DNA from 4 places in the Erwinia billingiae Eb661 genome. Region 1 is predicted to be linked to each of the others. Evidence: predicted binding sites of a transcription regulator. Region 1 holds the regulator's gene; each other region holds the start of a gene.
What was found. The regulator PhoB, encoded in region 1, activates phosphate uptake and scavenging genes when phosphate is short. The targets are predictions, from matches to a motif close to CTGTCATAAAACTGNCNNAT.
Positions count from the first base shown of each region.

Region 2: a site for PhoB is predicted at 1,989-2,008, ahead of ugpB (sn-glycerol-3-phosphate ABC transporter substrate-binding protein UgpB). Genes of this name have one in related genera too.
Region 3: a site for PhoB is predicted at 1,428-1,447, ahead of rbsK (ribokinase). Genes of this name have one in related genera too.
Region 4: a site for PhoB is predicted at 1,489-1,508, ahead of EBC_RS02140 (MIP/aquaporin family protein). Genes of this name have one in related genera too.

Region 1 is NC_014306.1:1,136,036-1,140,110, forward strand. Features, by position in the region: gene sbcD (exonuclease subunit SbcD) at 1-1,159, opposite strand, end outside; gene phoB (phosphate response regulator transcription factor PhoB) at 1,359-2,048, shown strand; gene phoR (phosphate regulon sensor histidine kinase PhoR) at 2,072-3,385, shown strand; gene EBC_RS06530 (PstS family phosphate ABC transporter substrate-binding protein) at 3,404-4,075, shown strand, end outside.
Region 2 is NC_014306.1:4,704,284-4,708,358, reverse strand. Features, by position in the region: gene EBC_RS22910 (high-affinity branched-chain amino acid ABC transporter permease LivM) at 1-356, shown strand, start outside; gene livG (high-affinity branched-chain amino acid ABC transporter ATP-binding protein LivG) at 353-1,120, shown strand; gene livF (high-affinity branched-chain amino acid ABC transporter ATP-binding protein LivF) at 1,122-1,832, shown strand; gene ugpB (sn-glycerol-3-phosphate ABC transporter substrate-binding protein UgpB) at 2,095-3,414, shown strand; gene ugpA (sn-glycerol-3-phosphate ABC transporter permease UgpA) at 3,536-4,075, shown strand, end outside.
Region 3 is NC_014306.1:734,296-738,370, reverse strand. Features, by position in the region: gene fucP (L-fucose:H+ symporter permease) at 1-438, opposite strand, end outside; gene rbsK (ribokinase) at 452-1,366, opposite strand; gene deoC (deoxyribose-phosphate aldolase) at 1,555-2,226, shown strand; gene deoR (DNA-binding transcriptional repressor DeoR) at 2,251-3,027, shown strand; gene EBC_RS04715 (2-hydroxyacid dehydrogenase) at 3,037-3,984, opposite strand.
Region 4 is NC_014306.1:161,265-165,339, forward strand. Features, by position in the region: gene glpK (glycerol kinase GlpK) at 1-464, opposite strand, end outside; gene EBC_RS02140 (MIP/aquaporin family protein) at 497-1,345, opposite strand; gene zapB (cell division protein ZapB) at 1,794-2,033, shown strand; gene rraA (ribonuclease E activity regulator RraA) at 2,079-2,564, opposite strand; gene EBC_RS02155 (1,4-dihydroxy-2-naphthoate polyprenyltransferase) at 2,671-3,600, opposite strand; gene hslU (HslU--HslV peptidase ATPase subunit) at 3,758-4,075, opposite strand, start outside.

The sequences.
Region 1 (4,075 bases):
GCCGTTCAGGCTGTTCATTTTCTTCCAGCGCCAGACGGCGGCTAAACACCTCCTGCGCGCTGAGTTCGCTGAGGGTTTCATTGTTTTGCCGGTCGATAACCTGTTCCCGTTGCTCGCGGCTGCGGCGCAACAGCACCACCTCTACCGGCATTTCCTGGGTCAGTTCCTGAATACGCCGCTGAAGGTCGTTCAGCCACGCCTGGGTGGAAATCTCGATATCCAGCCACACCGGCTTGCCATCTTCACGCGGCGCAATCGCGGCCAGCTGCTGCTCAATCTCTTCCAGCGAGCCTTTGATCATCTGCATCGGCTGAAACAGCGGGACAGAGAGCGTTTCAACCTGGCTCAGCTTGCCGTCGGCAAAGTCGACCAGAAACACGCTTTTGTCTTTGCCCAACTCGTCAAAACTGAGCGGAATAGGGGAGCCGCTGTAGCGAATATGCTCCGTGTTGGCGATGCGCTGCGCGCGGTGGATATGGCCGAGCGCGATGTAATCCGCCGGGGGAAATGCCTGGGCCGGAAAAGCATCCAGCGTGCCGATATAGATATCGCGTACCGCATCACTTTTGGTCACGCCGACGGTGGTCAGATGGCCGGTAGCAATAATCGGCAACGGTAAATCCAGCCTTTGCCGCTCGGCCTGCGCCGCCTGCCAGCAGCGATCGTAATGCTGGGTGATGGCCTCCAGCAGGGTCTGATGCTTCTCATGGCCAGACTGACCGGCCTGGCTGACGGTGATGTCACGCGGGCGAAGGAAGGGAATGGCGCACAGGACCGCGCCAGGTTCGCCATTGCGCTTATTCAGGATCACCACCTGCTGGGCGATATCGTCACTGGCCGCGGCGATCACCCGGGTGTTGAGACAGGCCAGCAGCTCACGCGATTCATTCAGCGTGGCGACGGAATCATGATTGCCACCCAGCACCACCAGCTGACAGCCGGTTTGCTGGAGGTTGACCACGAAACGGTTATACAGCTCGCGCGCATAGCTGGGCGGCGAACCGGTGTCGAAAATATCCCCCGCGATGATAATGGCATCCACCTGATGTTCCACCGCCTGAGCCAGCAGCCAGTCTGTAAAAGCCTGATGTTCCGGGGCGCGGCTTTTGGTGTAAAAAAATTGGCCCAGATGCCAGTCTGACGTGTGGATAATTCGCATGAGATCCCTTTAAGGCGCAAGGCAGAGTCGACGATTATAAACAGCAACGCGTAAAACCCCAGTCTGAATGACTGTAACCTTCACAAAAGTGTTATAAAACGGCGGCCCGGGCCGTGCTTTTTTCATAAAACTGTCATAAAACTGACGCATAATGACGCCGCAAATCCAGTGACATTCCGTCACAGTAGCAGGAGCAATAATGGCTAAGCGTATTCTGGTAGTCGAAGATGAAGCCCCAATCCGTGAGATGTTGTGTTTCGTGCTGGAGCAAAATGACTATCAACCGATAGAAGCGGAAGATTATGACAGTGCGGTCAATTTGCTTATCGAACCCTGGCCTGATTTGATCCTGTTGGACTGGATGCTCCCGGGTGGTTCAGGCATTCAGTTTATCAAGCATTTAAAGCGTGAAGCGATGACCCGCGACATTCCGGTGATGATGCTGACGGCGCGCGGTGAAGAAGAAGATCGCGTTCGCGGTCTGGAAGTGGGGGCTGACGACTATATTACCAAGCCGTTTTCGCCGAAAGAGTTGGTGGCGCGGATTAAAGCGGTAATGCGCAGGATCTCGCCAATGGCGGTGGAAGAAGTGATTGAGATGCAGGGACTGAGCCTGGATCCTTCGTCTCATCGCGTGATGTCAGACACCCAGCCGCTGGAAATGGGGCCGACGGAATACAAGCTGCTGCATTTCTTTATGACCCATCCTGAGCGGGTTTACAGCCGTGAGCAGTTGCTTAATCATGTCTGGGGCACTAACGTGTACGTCGAAGATCGTACCGTTGACGTTCATATTCGCCGCTTGCGTAAAGCGCTGGAACTGACCGGGCACGATCGCATGGTGCAGACGGTTCGCGGAACAGGTTACCGTTTCTCTGCACGTTACTGATCGTTCGCACTGGAGTCTTCACCGTGTTGGAACGCCTCTCCTGGAAGAGATTGTTGCTGGAAGTGGTGCTCGCCTGCCTTCCGGCCCTGATTTTGGGGCTGCTGGTGGGCTACCTGCCCTGGCTGCTACTGGTATCGGTGTTAGCCGTTTTGGGCTGGCATTTCGCTAATTTACTTCGTTTATCCCACTGGCTGTGGATTGACCGCAGCATGACGCCACCGGCGGGGCGCGGCAGTTGGGAACCTCTCTTTTATGGCCTTTACCAGATGCAGGCGAGAAATCGCCGGCGTCGGCGTGAGCTGGGCCATCTGATCAAACGCTTTCGCAGTGGCGCCGAATCCTTACCTGATGCGGTGGTATTGACCACCGAAGAGGGCACCATTTTCTGGTGTAACGGCCTGGCGCAACAGATGCTGGGACTGCGCTGGCCGGAAGACAATGGTCAGAACATCCTTAACCTGCTGCGCTATCCCGAGTTTACCCGCTATGTGCGGAAGCGCGATTTTACCCGACCGTTGACGCTGGTGCTGAACAGCAATCGTCAGCTGGAATTCCGCGTAATGCCCTATTCGGAAGGGCAATGGCTGCTGGTAGCCCGTGACGTCACGCAGATGCATCAGCTTGAGGGCGCCCGGCGCAACTTCTTTGCTAACGTCAGCCATGAGCTACGCACGCCGTTAACGGTGCTGCAGGGCTATCTGGAGATGATGAACGATTCGGTGATGGAAGGCCCGCTGCGTGACAAGGCCCTGCACACCATGCAGGAGCAGACCCGCCGCATGGACGGCCTGGTGAAACAGTTGCTGACCCTGTCGCGGATTGAAGCCGCACCGGCGCTGGATCTGCAGGAAAAAGTCGACGTGCCGATGATGCTGCGTCTGCTGCAGCGTGAAGCGGAAACCCTGAGCCAGGGCCGGCACGAGATTCACTTCACGATGGACGCGGATTTGCGGGTGTATGGCAATGATGAACAGCTGCGCAGCGCCATCTCAAACCTGGTGTACAACTCGGTTAACCACACGCCGGCCGGCACGCGCATCGATATCAGCTGGCTGAGAACTCCACAGGGCGCGCAATTTAAGGTGAAGGATAACGGTCCGGGCATTGCACAAGAGCATATTCCCCGGCTGACCGAGCGCTTTTACCGCGTCGATAAGGCCCGTTCGCGGCAAACCGGCGGCAGCGGGCTTGGCCTGGCGATCGTCAAGCATGCGCTCAGCCACCACAACACCCGGCTGGACATCACCAGCCAGCCTGGCAAAGAGACCTGTTTCAGCTTCTCCTTACCACCAAGGTTGATTGTCAGCAGCGAGTTGGCACAGAATGCGGTTCGATGATCGTAGCGGAACCCTGTGATGAAAAAGCTGTTTCTGATGCTGCTGGCCTGTTTCAGCCTGACCACCCAGGCACAAGAGGGGATGCTGGCCGGTAACCTGACCAGCGTTGGCTCGGATACCCTCGGCAGCTTAATGACGCTGTGGGGCGATAGCTTCAACCGGCAGTTTCCGGGCGTAAATGTGCAGGTGCAGGCCGCTGGTTCCTCTACCGCACCCACCTCGCTGGCGGCCGGCGCGGCGCAGATTGGCGCAATGAGTCGCCCGATGCAGGCGGTTGAGCGCCAGCTGTTCGAGGACCGCTATGGCTATCCACCGCTGGCCGTGCCGGTGGCGATGGATGCGCTGGTGGTGGTGGTCAATCAGGACAACCCGATCAAGGGTCTGAATACGCAGCAGCTCGATGCGATCTTTTCCGTTACCCGGCGCTGTGGCGCGCTCTCCGCGGTGCATCGCTGGGGCGATGTGCAGTTAACTCAACCAAGCTGGGTGTCCCGTCCTTTGCAGCGTTTTGGCCGCAATTCCGCTTCCGGCACCTGGGGCTTTTTCAAGCAGCAGGCGTTGTGCAATGGCGATTTCCGCAATGATGTCGGGGAATATCCCGGCTCTGCGGCGGTGGTGCAGGCCGTGGCGGGCACGCTGAATGCCATTGGCTATGCCAGCATGGGCATTCATCTCAGCGGTGTGAAGACA
Region 2 (4,075 bases), 1.5 Mb from region 1:
GCCCAACGCGCATCAAGCTGACCGCCTTCACCATCAGTGCGGCCTTTGCCGGCTTTGCCGGTAGCCTGTTTGCCGCACGCCAGGGCTTTGTCAGCCCGGAATCGTTCACCTTTGCCGAGTCGGCGTTCGTGCTGGCAATTGTGGTACTGGGCGGCATGGGATCGCAGTTTGCGGTGATCCTCGCTGCGGTGCTGCTGGTGGTTTCCCGCGAGCTGATGCGTGATTTGAATGAGTACAGCATGCTGGTGCTCGGCGGTCTGATGGTGCTGATGATGATCTGGCGGCCACAGGGTCTGCTGCCGATGAAGCGTCCGCATCTGAAGTTGAAGACGGTAGAAAAAGGAGAGCAGCCATGACACAGCCTTTGTTGGCCGTAAAAGGCCTGATGATGCGCTTTGGCGGCCTGCTTGCCGTTAATAACGTTGAGCTGGAGCTGCGCCCGCAGGAGATCGTGTCATTAATCGGCCCGAACGGCGCCGGGAAAACCACCGTCTTTAACTGTCTGACCGGTTTCTACCGGCCGACGGGCGGCAGCATCATGCTGCGCGACAAGGATATCGCGGGCCAGCCGGGGCAAAAAATTGCCCGGATGGGCATTGTCCGTACTTTCCAGCACGTGCGCTTGTTCCGCGAAATGACGGTGATTGAGAACCTGCTGGTGGCGCAGCATCAGCATCTGAAAAGCGGCGTGTTTGCCGGTTTGCTGAAAACGCCGGCCTTCCGTAAAGCCGAAAGCGACGCGCTGGATCGTGCCGCCACCTGGCTGGATCGCGTGGGGCTGCTGGAAATGGCTAACCGTCAGGCGGGCAACCTGGCCTACGGTCAGCAGCGTCGTCTGGAAATCGCCCGTTGTATGGTCACCCGGCCGGAAATCCTGATGCTGGATGAGCCAGCCGCCGGGCTGAACCCGAAAGAAACCCACGAGCTTGATGAGCTGATTGCCGAACTGCGCAGCCAGCACAACGTCTCGGTACTGTTGATTGAACATGATATGAAACTGGTTATGGGCATTTCTGACCGCATTTATGTAGTGAATCAGGGCACGCCGCTGGCAAACGGCACGCCGGAGCAGATCCGCAACAATCCGGACGTGATCCGCGCCTATCTGGGAGAAGCCTGATATGAATCCGATGCTCTCTCTCGAGAACGTCAGCGCCCATTACGGCAAAATTCAGGCGTTGCATAACGTCAGTCTGCATATCAATCAGGGCGAGATTGTCACCCTGATTGGGGCCAACGGCGCGGGTAAAACCACTATCCTTGGCACCTTGTGTGGTGAGCCGCGCGCGACGCAGGGATCGATTACCTTCGACGGTAAAGCGATCACAGAATGGCAAACCGCGCGCATCATGCGTGAAGCCATTGCCATTGTGCCGGAAGGGCGCCGCGTGTTTTCACGGATGACGGTGGAAGAGAACCTGGCGATGGGCGGCTTTTTCGCCGAGCGTCAGCAGTATCAGACCCGCATCAAGCGCGTATATGAGCTGTTCCCACGCCTGTACGAGCGCCGCGTTCAGCGTGCCGGCACCATGTCCGGCGGTGAGCAACAGATGCTGGCGATTGGCCGGGCGTTGATGAGCCAGCCGCGCCTGCTGCTGCTGGATGAGCCCTCGTTAGGCCTGGCGCCGATCATTATCCAGCAGATATTCGACACCATCGAGCAGCTGCGTCAGGAAGGGATGACCATCTTCCTGGTGGAGCAGAACGCTAACCAGGCGCTGAAGCTGGCCGATCGCGGTTATGTGTTAGAAAACGGCCATGTGGTGCTGGAGGATACCGGCGACGCCTTGCTGGCGAACGAAGCGGTGCGCAGTGCCTATCTCGGCGGCTAATGTGTTGTAAACCCGGCGGTTTCAAGGCCGCCAGGCCCGCCGCCTGCGGGCGAAGTCGGGGTGACAGGGCGGGATTTTCCCCGCCCTTTTTTGTGCCCGTCAGCGCAAAAAAGGCGGTAATTCACTCGCCTCGTGCGTCACCTGCCTGTCACCTTTCCGTCATAAACCCGTTATCTTTCCGTCATTTTCCCGTGTCATGTTACTTCCCGAACAATAAGAATGCGCGATATCGCGCGATTGACTCCGGGCACAGGATACCGATATGACATCGTTCTCATTTCGTAAAACCGCACTTTGCATGGTACTGGGACTGACCTTCAGCGGTCACGCACTGGCTGCCACCGAGATCCCTTTCTGGCATTCGATGGAAGGCGAACTGGGTGTGGAAGTAAATTCTCTGGCACAACGCTTTAATGAGTCTCACCCAGATTACAAAATCGTGCCGACCTACAAAGGCAACTACGAACAGAGCTTGGCGGCCGGGATTGCCGCCGTGCGTTCAGGTAAAGCGCCGGCTATTTTGCAGGTTTACGAAGTGGGTACCGCCACCATGATGGCTTCTAAAGCGATCGTGCCGGTCTACGATGTGTTCAAAAATGCCGGCGTGGCCTTCGATGAGAAGCAGTTCGTGCCGACCGTGGCGGGCTACTACAGCGACGCCAGTGGTCACCTGATTTCTCAGCCGTTTAACAGCTCGACGCCGGTGCTGTATTACAACAAAGACGCCTTCAAAAAAGCCGGTCTGAACCCGGATCAGCCGCCGAAAACCTGGCAGGATCTGGAAAAGGACGCCGCTGCGCTGCGTAAAGCGGGCATGACCTGTGGCTACGCCAGTGGCTGGCAGGGATGGATACAGATTGAGAACTTCAGCGCCTGGCATGCACTGCCGGTCGCCACCCAAAACAACGGTTTTGACGGCACCGATACCGTGCTGGAATTCAACAAGCCGACGCAGGTTCGTCATATCCAGATGCTCGAAGATATGAACAAGAAAGGCGATTTCACCTACTTCGGCCGTAAAGATGAATCCACCGCCAAGTTCTACAACGGCGATTGTGGCATCACCACCGCGTCTTCAGGCTCGCTGGCGGATATCCGTCATTACGCCAAATTTAACTACGGCGTCGGCATGATGCCGTACGACGCCACCGTCCCTGACGCCCCGCAGAACGCCATCATCGGCGGCGCGAGCCTGTGGGTGATGAAAGGCAAAGACGCCAGCACCTACAAAGGCGTGGCCGAGTTTATGGCCTTCCTGGCACAGCCGGATATCGCCGCTGAATGGCACCAGAAAACCGGCTACCTGCCGATCACCACCGCTGCCTATGAGCTGACCCGCAAACAAGGGTTTTACGATAAAAATCCCGGCGCGGACATCGCCACGCGTCAGATGCTGAACAAGCCACCGTTAGCGTTCACCAAAGGGATGCGTCTGGGCAACATGCCGCAGATCCGTACCGTTGTCGACGAAGAGCTGGAAGGCGTCTGGACCGGTAAGAAAACGCCGCAGGCGGCGCTGGATAACGCGGTGACCCGTGGCAATCTGCTGCTGCGCCGCTTTGAGCAGACGGCTAAGCAATAACGCTTCGCCCACAGGGGCTGCATTCAGTCCAATTCCCGGCTGGATGCGCCCCTGAAACCGTTTTCAGGGCCGCGTTGAGGGTAGTGAACGCGGCCCCTTACTCCTCATATTGGACGACGCTATGTCTTCTTCCCGTCCCGTTTTTCGCTCGCGCTGGCTGCCCTATCTACTGGTGCTGCCTCAGCTGCTGATCACCGTGATCTTCTTCCTCTGGCCCGCCGGTGAAGCCCTGTGGTATTCGGTGCAAAGCGTCGATCCGTTCGGCCTTTCCAGCACCTTTGTCGGCATGGAAAACTTCAGGCGCCTGATCGGCGACGAGTATTACCTCGACTCTTTTCTGACCACGCTGATTTTCAGCGGGCTGGTCACCGTCATCGGGCTGGTGGTCTCGCTGTTTTTTGCCGCGCTGGTCGACCATGTCCTGCGCCTGAAGCGCTTCTACCAGACGCTGTTTTTACTGCCTTACGCCGTGGCACCCGCCGTCGCCGCGGTGTTATGGATGTTCCTGTTCAGTCCGGGTCTGGGGCTGATTACCCATTTCCTGCGTTACCTCGGCTATGACTGGAACCATGCGCAAAACAGCGGTCAGGCGATGTTTCTGGTGGTGCTGGCCTCGATCTGGCAGCAGATGAGCTACAACTTCCTGTTCTTCTTTGCCGCG
Region 3 (4,075 bases), 400 kb from region 1:
CAACGTGGCGTGATCGCGGTGACCGATCATCGAGCTGTAGGTATTCGCCGCCGTTTCCAGGAAGCTCAACCCGATAGCAATCGCGAAGATCGCCGCCAGGAACATGGTGTAGGTCGCCATATGCGAAGCCGGATAGAACATCACGCAACCGGCGATATACAGCGCCAGCCCCAGCAGGATCGCAATCTTGTAGCTACTGCTGCGGATCACCAGCGAGGCCGGAATGGCAATTAAAAAATAGCCGCCGTAAAAGGCGCTCTGCACCAGCGCGCTGGCGAAATCGCTGAGGGCGAAAACGCTTTTGAACTGGGTGATCAAAATATCATTCAGGCTGGCGGCGCAGCCCCATAACGGGAACAGGCACGAGAGCAAAATAAACTGAAACAGTGGCGTCTTATTTAAATAGCCATCAGGCTGCTGGACGATGGTCGGTTGCATAGCGAATCCTCAGTTAATCGTTGAGAAAACGGTGGAAGGTATCGGCATCAGGGTACGAAAGCTGGGTTCCCCGTCCGGTGACGCTACAGGCGGCATAGTCGGAGGCAGACTGCATTGCCTTCGCGATATCGCCATGCTGGATCAGAAAGTGGGCAAAGCAGCCGATAAAGGCATCCCCTGCGCCACTGGTATCAATCGCCTTCACCGGCGTGGGCTTAATGCGGTGGACGGCATCTCCCTGCATCCACACCGATCCGCGGCTGCCGAGAGTGATAATCAGGTTTTTCAGGCCGCGTCCCAGCAGCATCTGCCCGGCGCGCAGCACTTCGTCTTCGGTGCTGACCGGCAGGCCCGTCAGGATCTCCAGTTCGGTTTCGTTCGGCATAAAGAAGTCGCACTGGCAGGCGTAATCGATGTCCAAACCGGCCACCGCCGGCGCGGGATTGAGGATCACCTGAATGCCGTTCTGCCGCGCAAAGTCGATGGCGTAATAGACCGTCGGCAGCGGGATCTCCAGCTGCAACACCATCAGACGGCAGCGCTTAAGATCCTCCGCCGCGGCATCAATATCCGCCGGAGACAGGTGCGCGTTGGCCCCTTTGATAATCAGGATGCGGTTTTGCGACTGGTCATCGACAAAAATCGGTGCCACGCCGCTGGAGGTGCCCGCCGCGACGGTGACGTGCTGCGCGTCGACGCCGAACCGCTGCAAGTTTTTCACCGTGTTGTCCGCAAACAGGTCTTCGCCCACTTTGCTGACCATCATCACGCTGGCACCCAGCTTCGCCGCCGCAACGGCCTGGTTGGCCCCTTTGCCGCCGCAGCCCAGTGCGAAGTCTGGCGCTTCTAAGGTTTCACCGGCTTTCGGCATGCTGTTGGTGTAGGTGATCAGATCGACCATATTGGAGCCGATGACGGCAATGTCCATGACGTTTTCCCCGTGTAAATTTTCATCATTAAATGTTGTAGAAATAACAATAACAATCATCTCATGTTATTTTTGTGACACCCGTCTCAGCCTGAAAATCCCGCCCGCGAGATGTTAATTGGCGATTGACGCCAGAATGAAAATGTTATTATTTTAACAAAACCCCCTAATCTGCTGAGGAGCTTCCCGTGCAAAACCTGGACTATGCCCGCTACATCGACCACACCCTGCTGGCGGCGAATGCCACCGTGCAACAGATCGCCACCCTGTGTGACGAAGCCATCGCCCACCACTTTTACGCGGTGTGCGTCAATTCGGGTTATGTGCCGTTAGTGGCGGAGAAGCTGGCGGGAAGTGAGGTAAAGGTCTGTTCCGTCATCGGTTTTCCGCTGGGTGCCGGCCTGACCAGCGCCAAAGCCTTCGAAGCGAAAGCCGCCATTGCGGCCGGTGCGCAGGAGATTGATATGGTGATTAACGTTGGCTGGCTGCAAAGCGGTGAGGTGAAGGCCGTCAGCGCCGATATTCAGGCGGTGCGCGAGGTTTGCGGCCCGATCCCATTGAAGGTAATATTAGAGACCTGCCTGCTTAGCGATGCGCAAATCATTCAAATCTGTGAAATTTGTCGTGAACTGAAGGTCGCGTTTGTGAAAACGTCCACCGGTTTCAGTACCGGCGGCGCGCGCGAAGAGCACGTCCGTCTGATGCATGATACCGTTGGCCCTGAGGTGGCGGTCAAAGCATCCGGCGCGGTGCGCGACCGACAGACGGCAGACATCATGATCCAGGCGGGCGCCAGCCGTATCGGCACCAGCTCCGGCGTCGCCATCGTTAACGGCAGCGCTGCCGGCGAGGGTTATTAACCGTATTATCAGGAGTGACTGACCATGGAAACCCGCCGCGACGAGCGCGTAAACAAGCTGGCATCTGCGCTTAAGCGAACCGATAAAATCCACCTGCGAGAGGCGGCGCGGCTGCTGGGTGTGTCCGAGATGACCATCCGTCGCGATCTCAACGAACAGCCGTCGGTGGTGGTGTTATTGGGGGGCTACATTGTCAGCGATCCGAAAAGCAATCAGGGTCACTACTTTGTCTCCGATCAGCAGGCGCATAACGTCGAGAAAAAGCGGCGTCTGGGCCAGCTGGCGGCGTCACTGATTGAGCCGGGTGATACGGTGTTCTTTGACTGCGGCACCACCATGCCGTGGATTGTCGATGCCATCGATAATGAGCTGGCGTTTACCGCCATCTGCTGCGCGATGAACACCTTCCTGGCGCTGAAAGAGAAACCGGCCTGTCAGGTGATCCTCAACGGCGGTGAGTTTCATGCCGACAACGCCATCTTCACTCCGCTGGGTCACGGCTCGGTAATGGACAGCCTGTGTCCCGGCAAAGCCTTTATCTCTGCGGCAGGCATTGATGCCGGTCAGGGTGCGACCTGCTACAACCTCAACGAATTGCCGATGAAGCATCAGGCGATGCAGCGTGCCAGCCACAAGATTCTGGTGGCTGACAGCAGCAAGTTTGGCAAAGTGTTGCCCGCCCGCATCGGCGAACTCAGCGCCTTCGAGACGCTGGTCAGCGACGATGCCCCGCCGAAAGAGCTGGCGCAGAAGCTGAAACAGCTGGGCATTGACGTGATGGTCGGGCAGAAAGCGCGTTAGGTCAGCCTCTTACGCCCAGCGATTCAGGATCTCTTCGCCATCGCGTAAGCGGCGCAGGTTTTCACATACCCCCGCCACGTTGCCGTTCAGCGAATTATCAGTGACGCCGCCGATATGCGGCGTGGCGATGACGTTGTACTGAAACAGCGCGTCATCCGGCTCGGGCGGCTCCTGCCAGAACACATCCAGCCCGGCGCCTGCCAGGTGATTCACTTCCAGCGCCGCCAGCAACGCCTGCTTTTCAATCAGTCCGCCACGCCCCAGGTTGATCAGGTAACTGCCCGGCTTCATCTGCGCCAGCGCGGTTTCATCAATGATATGGCGGGTGTCGGCATTGTCCGGCAGGCTGAGGATCACAAAGTCGGCGTCATTCAGCAGCGCCGGCAGATGGGCCATATTGCCCAGCCAGTCCAGCTGATGCGCTTTAGCGAAGGCCTGATCGGCGGTGCGTTTCACGCCAATCAGCCGCACGCCAAAGGGTGCCAGTCGTTTCGCCAGCGCTTTACCGATGCCGCCCAGCCCCACCAGCCCGACGGTTTTCCCCATCAGCCCCATGCCCACCGGCAGGCCAAGCTGACGCGTGGCGATCATCTCAGGGATCTCGCGGGCTTTGCGCGCCAGGCCAATCATCATCCAGATCCCCAGTTCGGCGACCGAATCGGCATTGCCGGATCGGTCCGACGGCACGTTAGCCACCTGAATGCCAAGCGCTTTGGCGCTGGCCAGATCCACCCCTTCCAGCCCGGCACCGGCCTGCTGAATCAGCTTCAGCCGGTCAGCGGTTTTGAGCAGATCAGGCGTGACTTTTGCCATACCGGGGATTAAGGCATCGTATCCGGCCAGGCTTTCGGCGGCGTGGCCCGCAGAAGCCGTGAACTCGACGTCAGGCAAGGTGTGACGAAACTGTTGGATCATGCCGCCCCAGGCGTTCTCTTCCGCCGCGATTAGAACTCTCATCGTTATCTCCCTGCTTTGTAAGGCAAAAAAACAGCATAAAGCCATCGGCTCAAAAATCAATCAATAATCCGGCACGCGAGCGCATCCCCTG
Region 4 (4,075 bases), 970 kb from region 1:
TCGCGTGAGCCTTCCACGTGGTCGAGGATCCACTTCACCTTGGTACCGGAGAAGTAAGGATTAATCACCAGGCCGGTGGTGTGCTGGATATACTCTTCCAGCCCTTCTTTTTTCAGTTTTGCACAGTAGTCAGCGGTGCGCGGATCCTGCCAGACGATAGCGTTGTAGATCGGCTTGCCGGTCTCTTTGTCCCAGATAATGGTGGTTTCACGCTGGTTGGTGATACCGATCGCGGCAATCTCGTCTGAACGAATATCGGCATGCGCCAGCACTTCTACCAGCGTGGAGCTCTGGGAAGCCCAGATATCCATCGGGTCATGCTCAACCCAGCCGGGCTTAGGATAAATTTGCTGAAATTCGCGCTGGGAGACGGCAACGATGTTGGAGTCATGATCCAGGATCACGGCACGAGAGCTGGTCGTCCCCTGATCGAGCGCGACAATGTATTTTTTTTCTATGGTCATAATTCATTCCTGATGGTGTAAAGGGTTAGCACTTACGCTTTACGCTGCTCAGCACGCGCTATCGTCTTCTCGTCTTTCTTTACTACAGCTGCGCCAGGCAGGTTACGGGCAATCAGATAGCGATAGCCAACTGCGCCCAGGCTGGCACCCACAATCGGTCCAAAGATCGGCACGAGGAAATACGGGATATCACGGCCACCGGTAAAGGCGACGTTACCCCAACCCGCAAGCCAGGCAAAGAGTTTCGGTCCGAAATCACGCGCCGGGTTCAGTGCGAAGCCGGTCAGTGGACCCATTGAGCCACCGATTACCGCAATCAGCAGGCCAATCAGCAGCGGAGCCATCGGACCGCGAGGCAGGCCGTTACCGTCATCGGTCAGCGCCATAATCAGGCCCATCATCACCGCGGTGATCACCGCTTCAACCAGGAAGGCCTGGCCAACGCCGATGTGCGGATTTGGATAGGTGGAGAAGATCCCAGCCAAATCGAGGCTCTCGATACTGCCGCGCACCATCTGATGCGATTGCTCGTAATCAAAGAACAGATTGTAGTAGAGACCGTAAACCAGTGCGGCGGAGCAGAAGGCACCGGCGATTTGTGCCAGAATGTACGGCACAACTTTACGGCGTTCGAAATTGGCGAACAGGCAGAGTGCAATGGTCACTGCAGGATTCAGATGCGCGCCGGAGATAGCGGCGCTGAGGTAGATGGCCATCGCAACGGCAATCCCCCAGATAATACTGATTTCCCACTGACCAAAACTTGCACCAGCCAGTTTCATGGCGGCGACACAGCCGGCACCAAAGAAGATAATGGTGGCGACACCAAGGAATTCGGCGATGCACTGCCCTTTGAGCGTGCTTGTTGCTGTCTGACTCATGATGACATTTCCTGAAGGCGAGGTTTAATGTTGTACTTCGTTTTTTTCTCACTCCCTGAGCCGCCCAAATCTTATGTAGGGCTGATGTAAATTTATCGTTAACGAGCATAAACGAGAAATAGCGAAATCAAAAGTTGTGTGCTGTGTCATAAAAATGAGCGTTTTCGCGTCTTTTTGCTTTCCTGAAACAACATTTCAATTTTCCATTTGGTGATTTTTATCCCAAATCGTTAACATTAGCCCCGCAAATACTGCGGGTAATGTTGCAGATTCCAGGTCTATGCTGAAAATTGTTACAGTCTGCACCCTGTGCGGGTTCGCTACTGGACTTGGGGCGCGGGTCTACTTACAATCGGGGAAGCGTTGTTATCCGTGGAATCCCGGCTTATCCCCTCATGATCTGCGGCTGGCAACATCAACGCCTGGCGATTTGGAGAGGTCTTTTACAATGTCATTTGAAGTGTTCGAGAAACTGGAAGCGAAAGTACAACAGGCGATTGATACCATCACCCTGTTACAGATGGAAATTGAAGAGCTGAAAGAGCAGAACAACAACCTGAATCAGCAGGTTCAGCAGGCTGCAGGGAATAGCGAATCAGTGGTGCGTGAGAACCAGCACCTGAAAGAAGAGCAGCTTGTCTGGCAGGAGCGTTTGCGCGCCCTGTTGGGAAAAATGGAAGAAGTCTGATTTAACGGTCAGCAGAGAAACGGGTGCCAGTGGCACCCGTTTTTTTTATTCGATATCGAGCGGATCTTCGGAAAGGATAATGCCAGTGTTGTCGGCGTAGAGATGATCGCCGGAGAAGAAAGTGACGCCACCGAAGTTGACGCGAATATCGCTCTCGCCAATGCCTTCACCCGCAGCACCGACCGGAATGGCAGCAATCGCCTGAATGCCAATATCCAGCTCTTCCAGATCGTCAACCTGACGTACGGAACCGTACACCACAATGCCTTCCCATTCGTTCTGCAGTGCCAGCCTGGCCAGCGCCGCATCAATCAGCGCACGACGCACTGAACCGCCGCCATCAACCAGCAGCACACGACCTCGCCCGTTTTCCTCCAGCAGATCGTACAACAGCCCGTTGTCCTCGAAACATTTTACCGTGATGATTTGCCCGCCAAACGACGTACGGCCACCGAAGTTTGAAAAGAGCGGTTCAACGACGTTCACATCTTCGTGATAGATGTCGCAGAGTTCAGAAGTATCATATTTCATAAGGGTTTCGTCTGTTTGCCACAGGAACTCTAAGTATATCGCTTTCTCGCCGCTGTTGGCAAAATCATCAATTGTTAAAAGTTGCGATGAGTCAAACACATCGCAGTTAATTGAGGACCAGCCCGAGCGAGAAAAGCAGGTTGAGTAACAGGGCGGATTTCACGGTTTTCGCCAGCATAGGACGCATGGCAACGGCGGAAGGCTGCTGCGTAATGTAGCGGGCCTGTCTGAACAGCAACGGTGCGGAGAGCAGGAATAACCAGCCGGCGAGATTCAGCGAAGTGAGCAGGGCAAAAACCGCGCAGCACAGCACGGCCGCGGTGAGGATTAGCTGATGATAGCGCCTGGCGCCACTCGCCCCTAAGCGCACCGCCAGGGTAAACTTGCCATGCTGCTGGTCGCTTTCAATATCGCGCATGTTATTGACGTTAAGCACCGCGACCGCCATCAGCCCACAGGCTGTGGCAGGTAACAGCAGTAGCAGGGAGAGTTGATGGGCCTGAAGATAGTAGCTGCCCATTACCCCAAGCCAGCCGAAGAAAATTAATACCGACGCATCGCCCAATCCTAAATAGCCATAGGGTTTCTTGCCGACGGTGTAAGCGATGGCGGCGACGATCGCCACCGCGCCCAGCGCAATAAAGCCCAAAAAATCGTTTACCGACTGGCAGGCGCGGATCACCAGCGCGACGCCGGATATCATCGTCAAGGCCACGGTGAGGATCAGGGCACTGCGCATCTGCTTCTGACTAATCGCCCCTTTTTGCATGCCCCGCAGTGGCCCGATGCGGGCCGGCGTGTCGCTGCCTTTCAGGGCATCACCATAGTCATTTGCCAGGTTGGACAGAATTTGCAGCAGGGCGGTGGTGAGCAGTGCCAGCGCGGCGGTGCCCGCATTAAAATGTCCCTGCCACCAGGCCAGCGCGGAACCGGTCATCACCGAGGCACAGGCCAGCGGCAGCGTGCGCAAACGCAGGCTTTCCAGCCAGGCGCGGGAAGAAGATATTGCGGTCATCGGGTGCAGATTATCCGTCATAGCGGCAGGTCCTGGCTGAGGGAAGACGTCGCGCTATGGTAGCGTCTGCGACGGGCCAGAGAGTTATTCCACGTCAAGGATGCAACTGCCGGGAAGGGATTTCAGGCAATAAAAAAGGAGGCCGAAGCCTCCTGATGTGTCGATTTTCGCCGCGCGGTTACAGAATAAAGCGGCTCAAATCTTCGTCTGCGACCAGCTCGTCCAGATGCTTTCCAACATACTCGGCATCAATGGTAAACGACTGACCGTTGAGGTCGCTGGCGTCATAGGAGATATCTTCCATCAGACGCTCCAGCACCGTATGCAGACGGCGCGCACCGATGTTCTCGGCGGTTTCATTCACCTGCCACGCGGCGGCGGCAATCTTGCTGATGCCGTCTTCGGTGAAGTGAATATCCACGCCTTCGGTTTTCATCAGCGCTTTGTACTGCACGGTCACGGAGGCACTCGGCTCGGTCAGAATGCGCTCGAAATC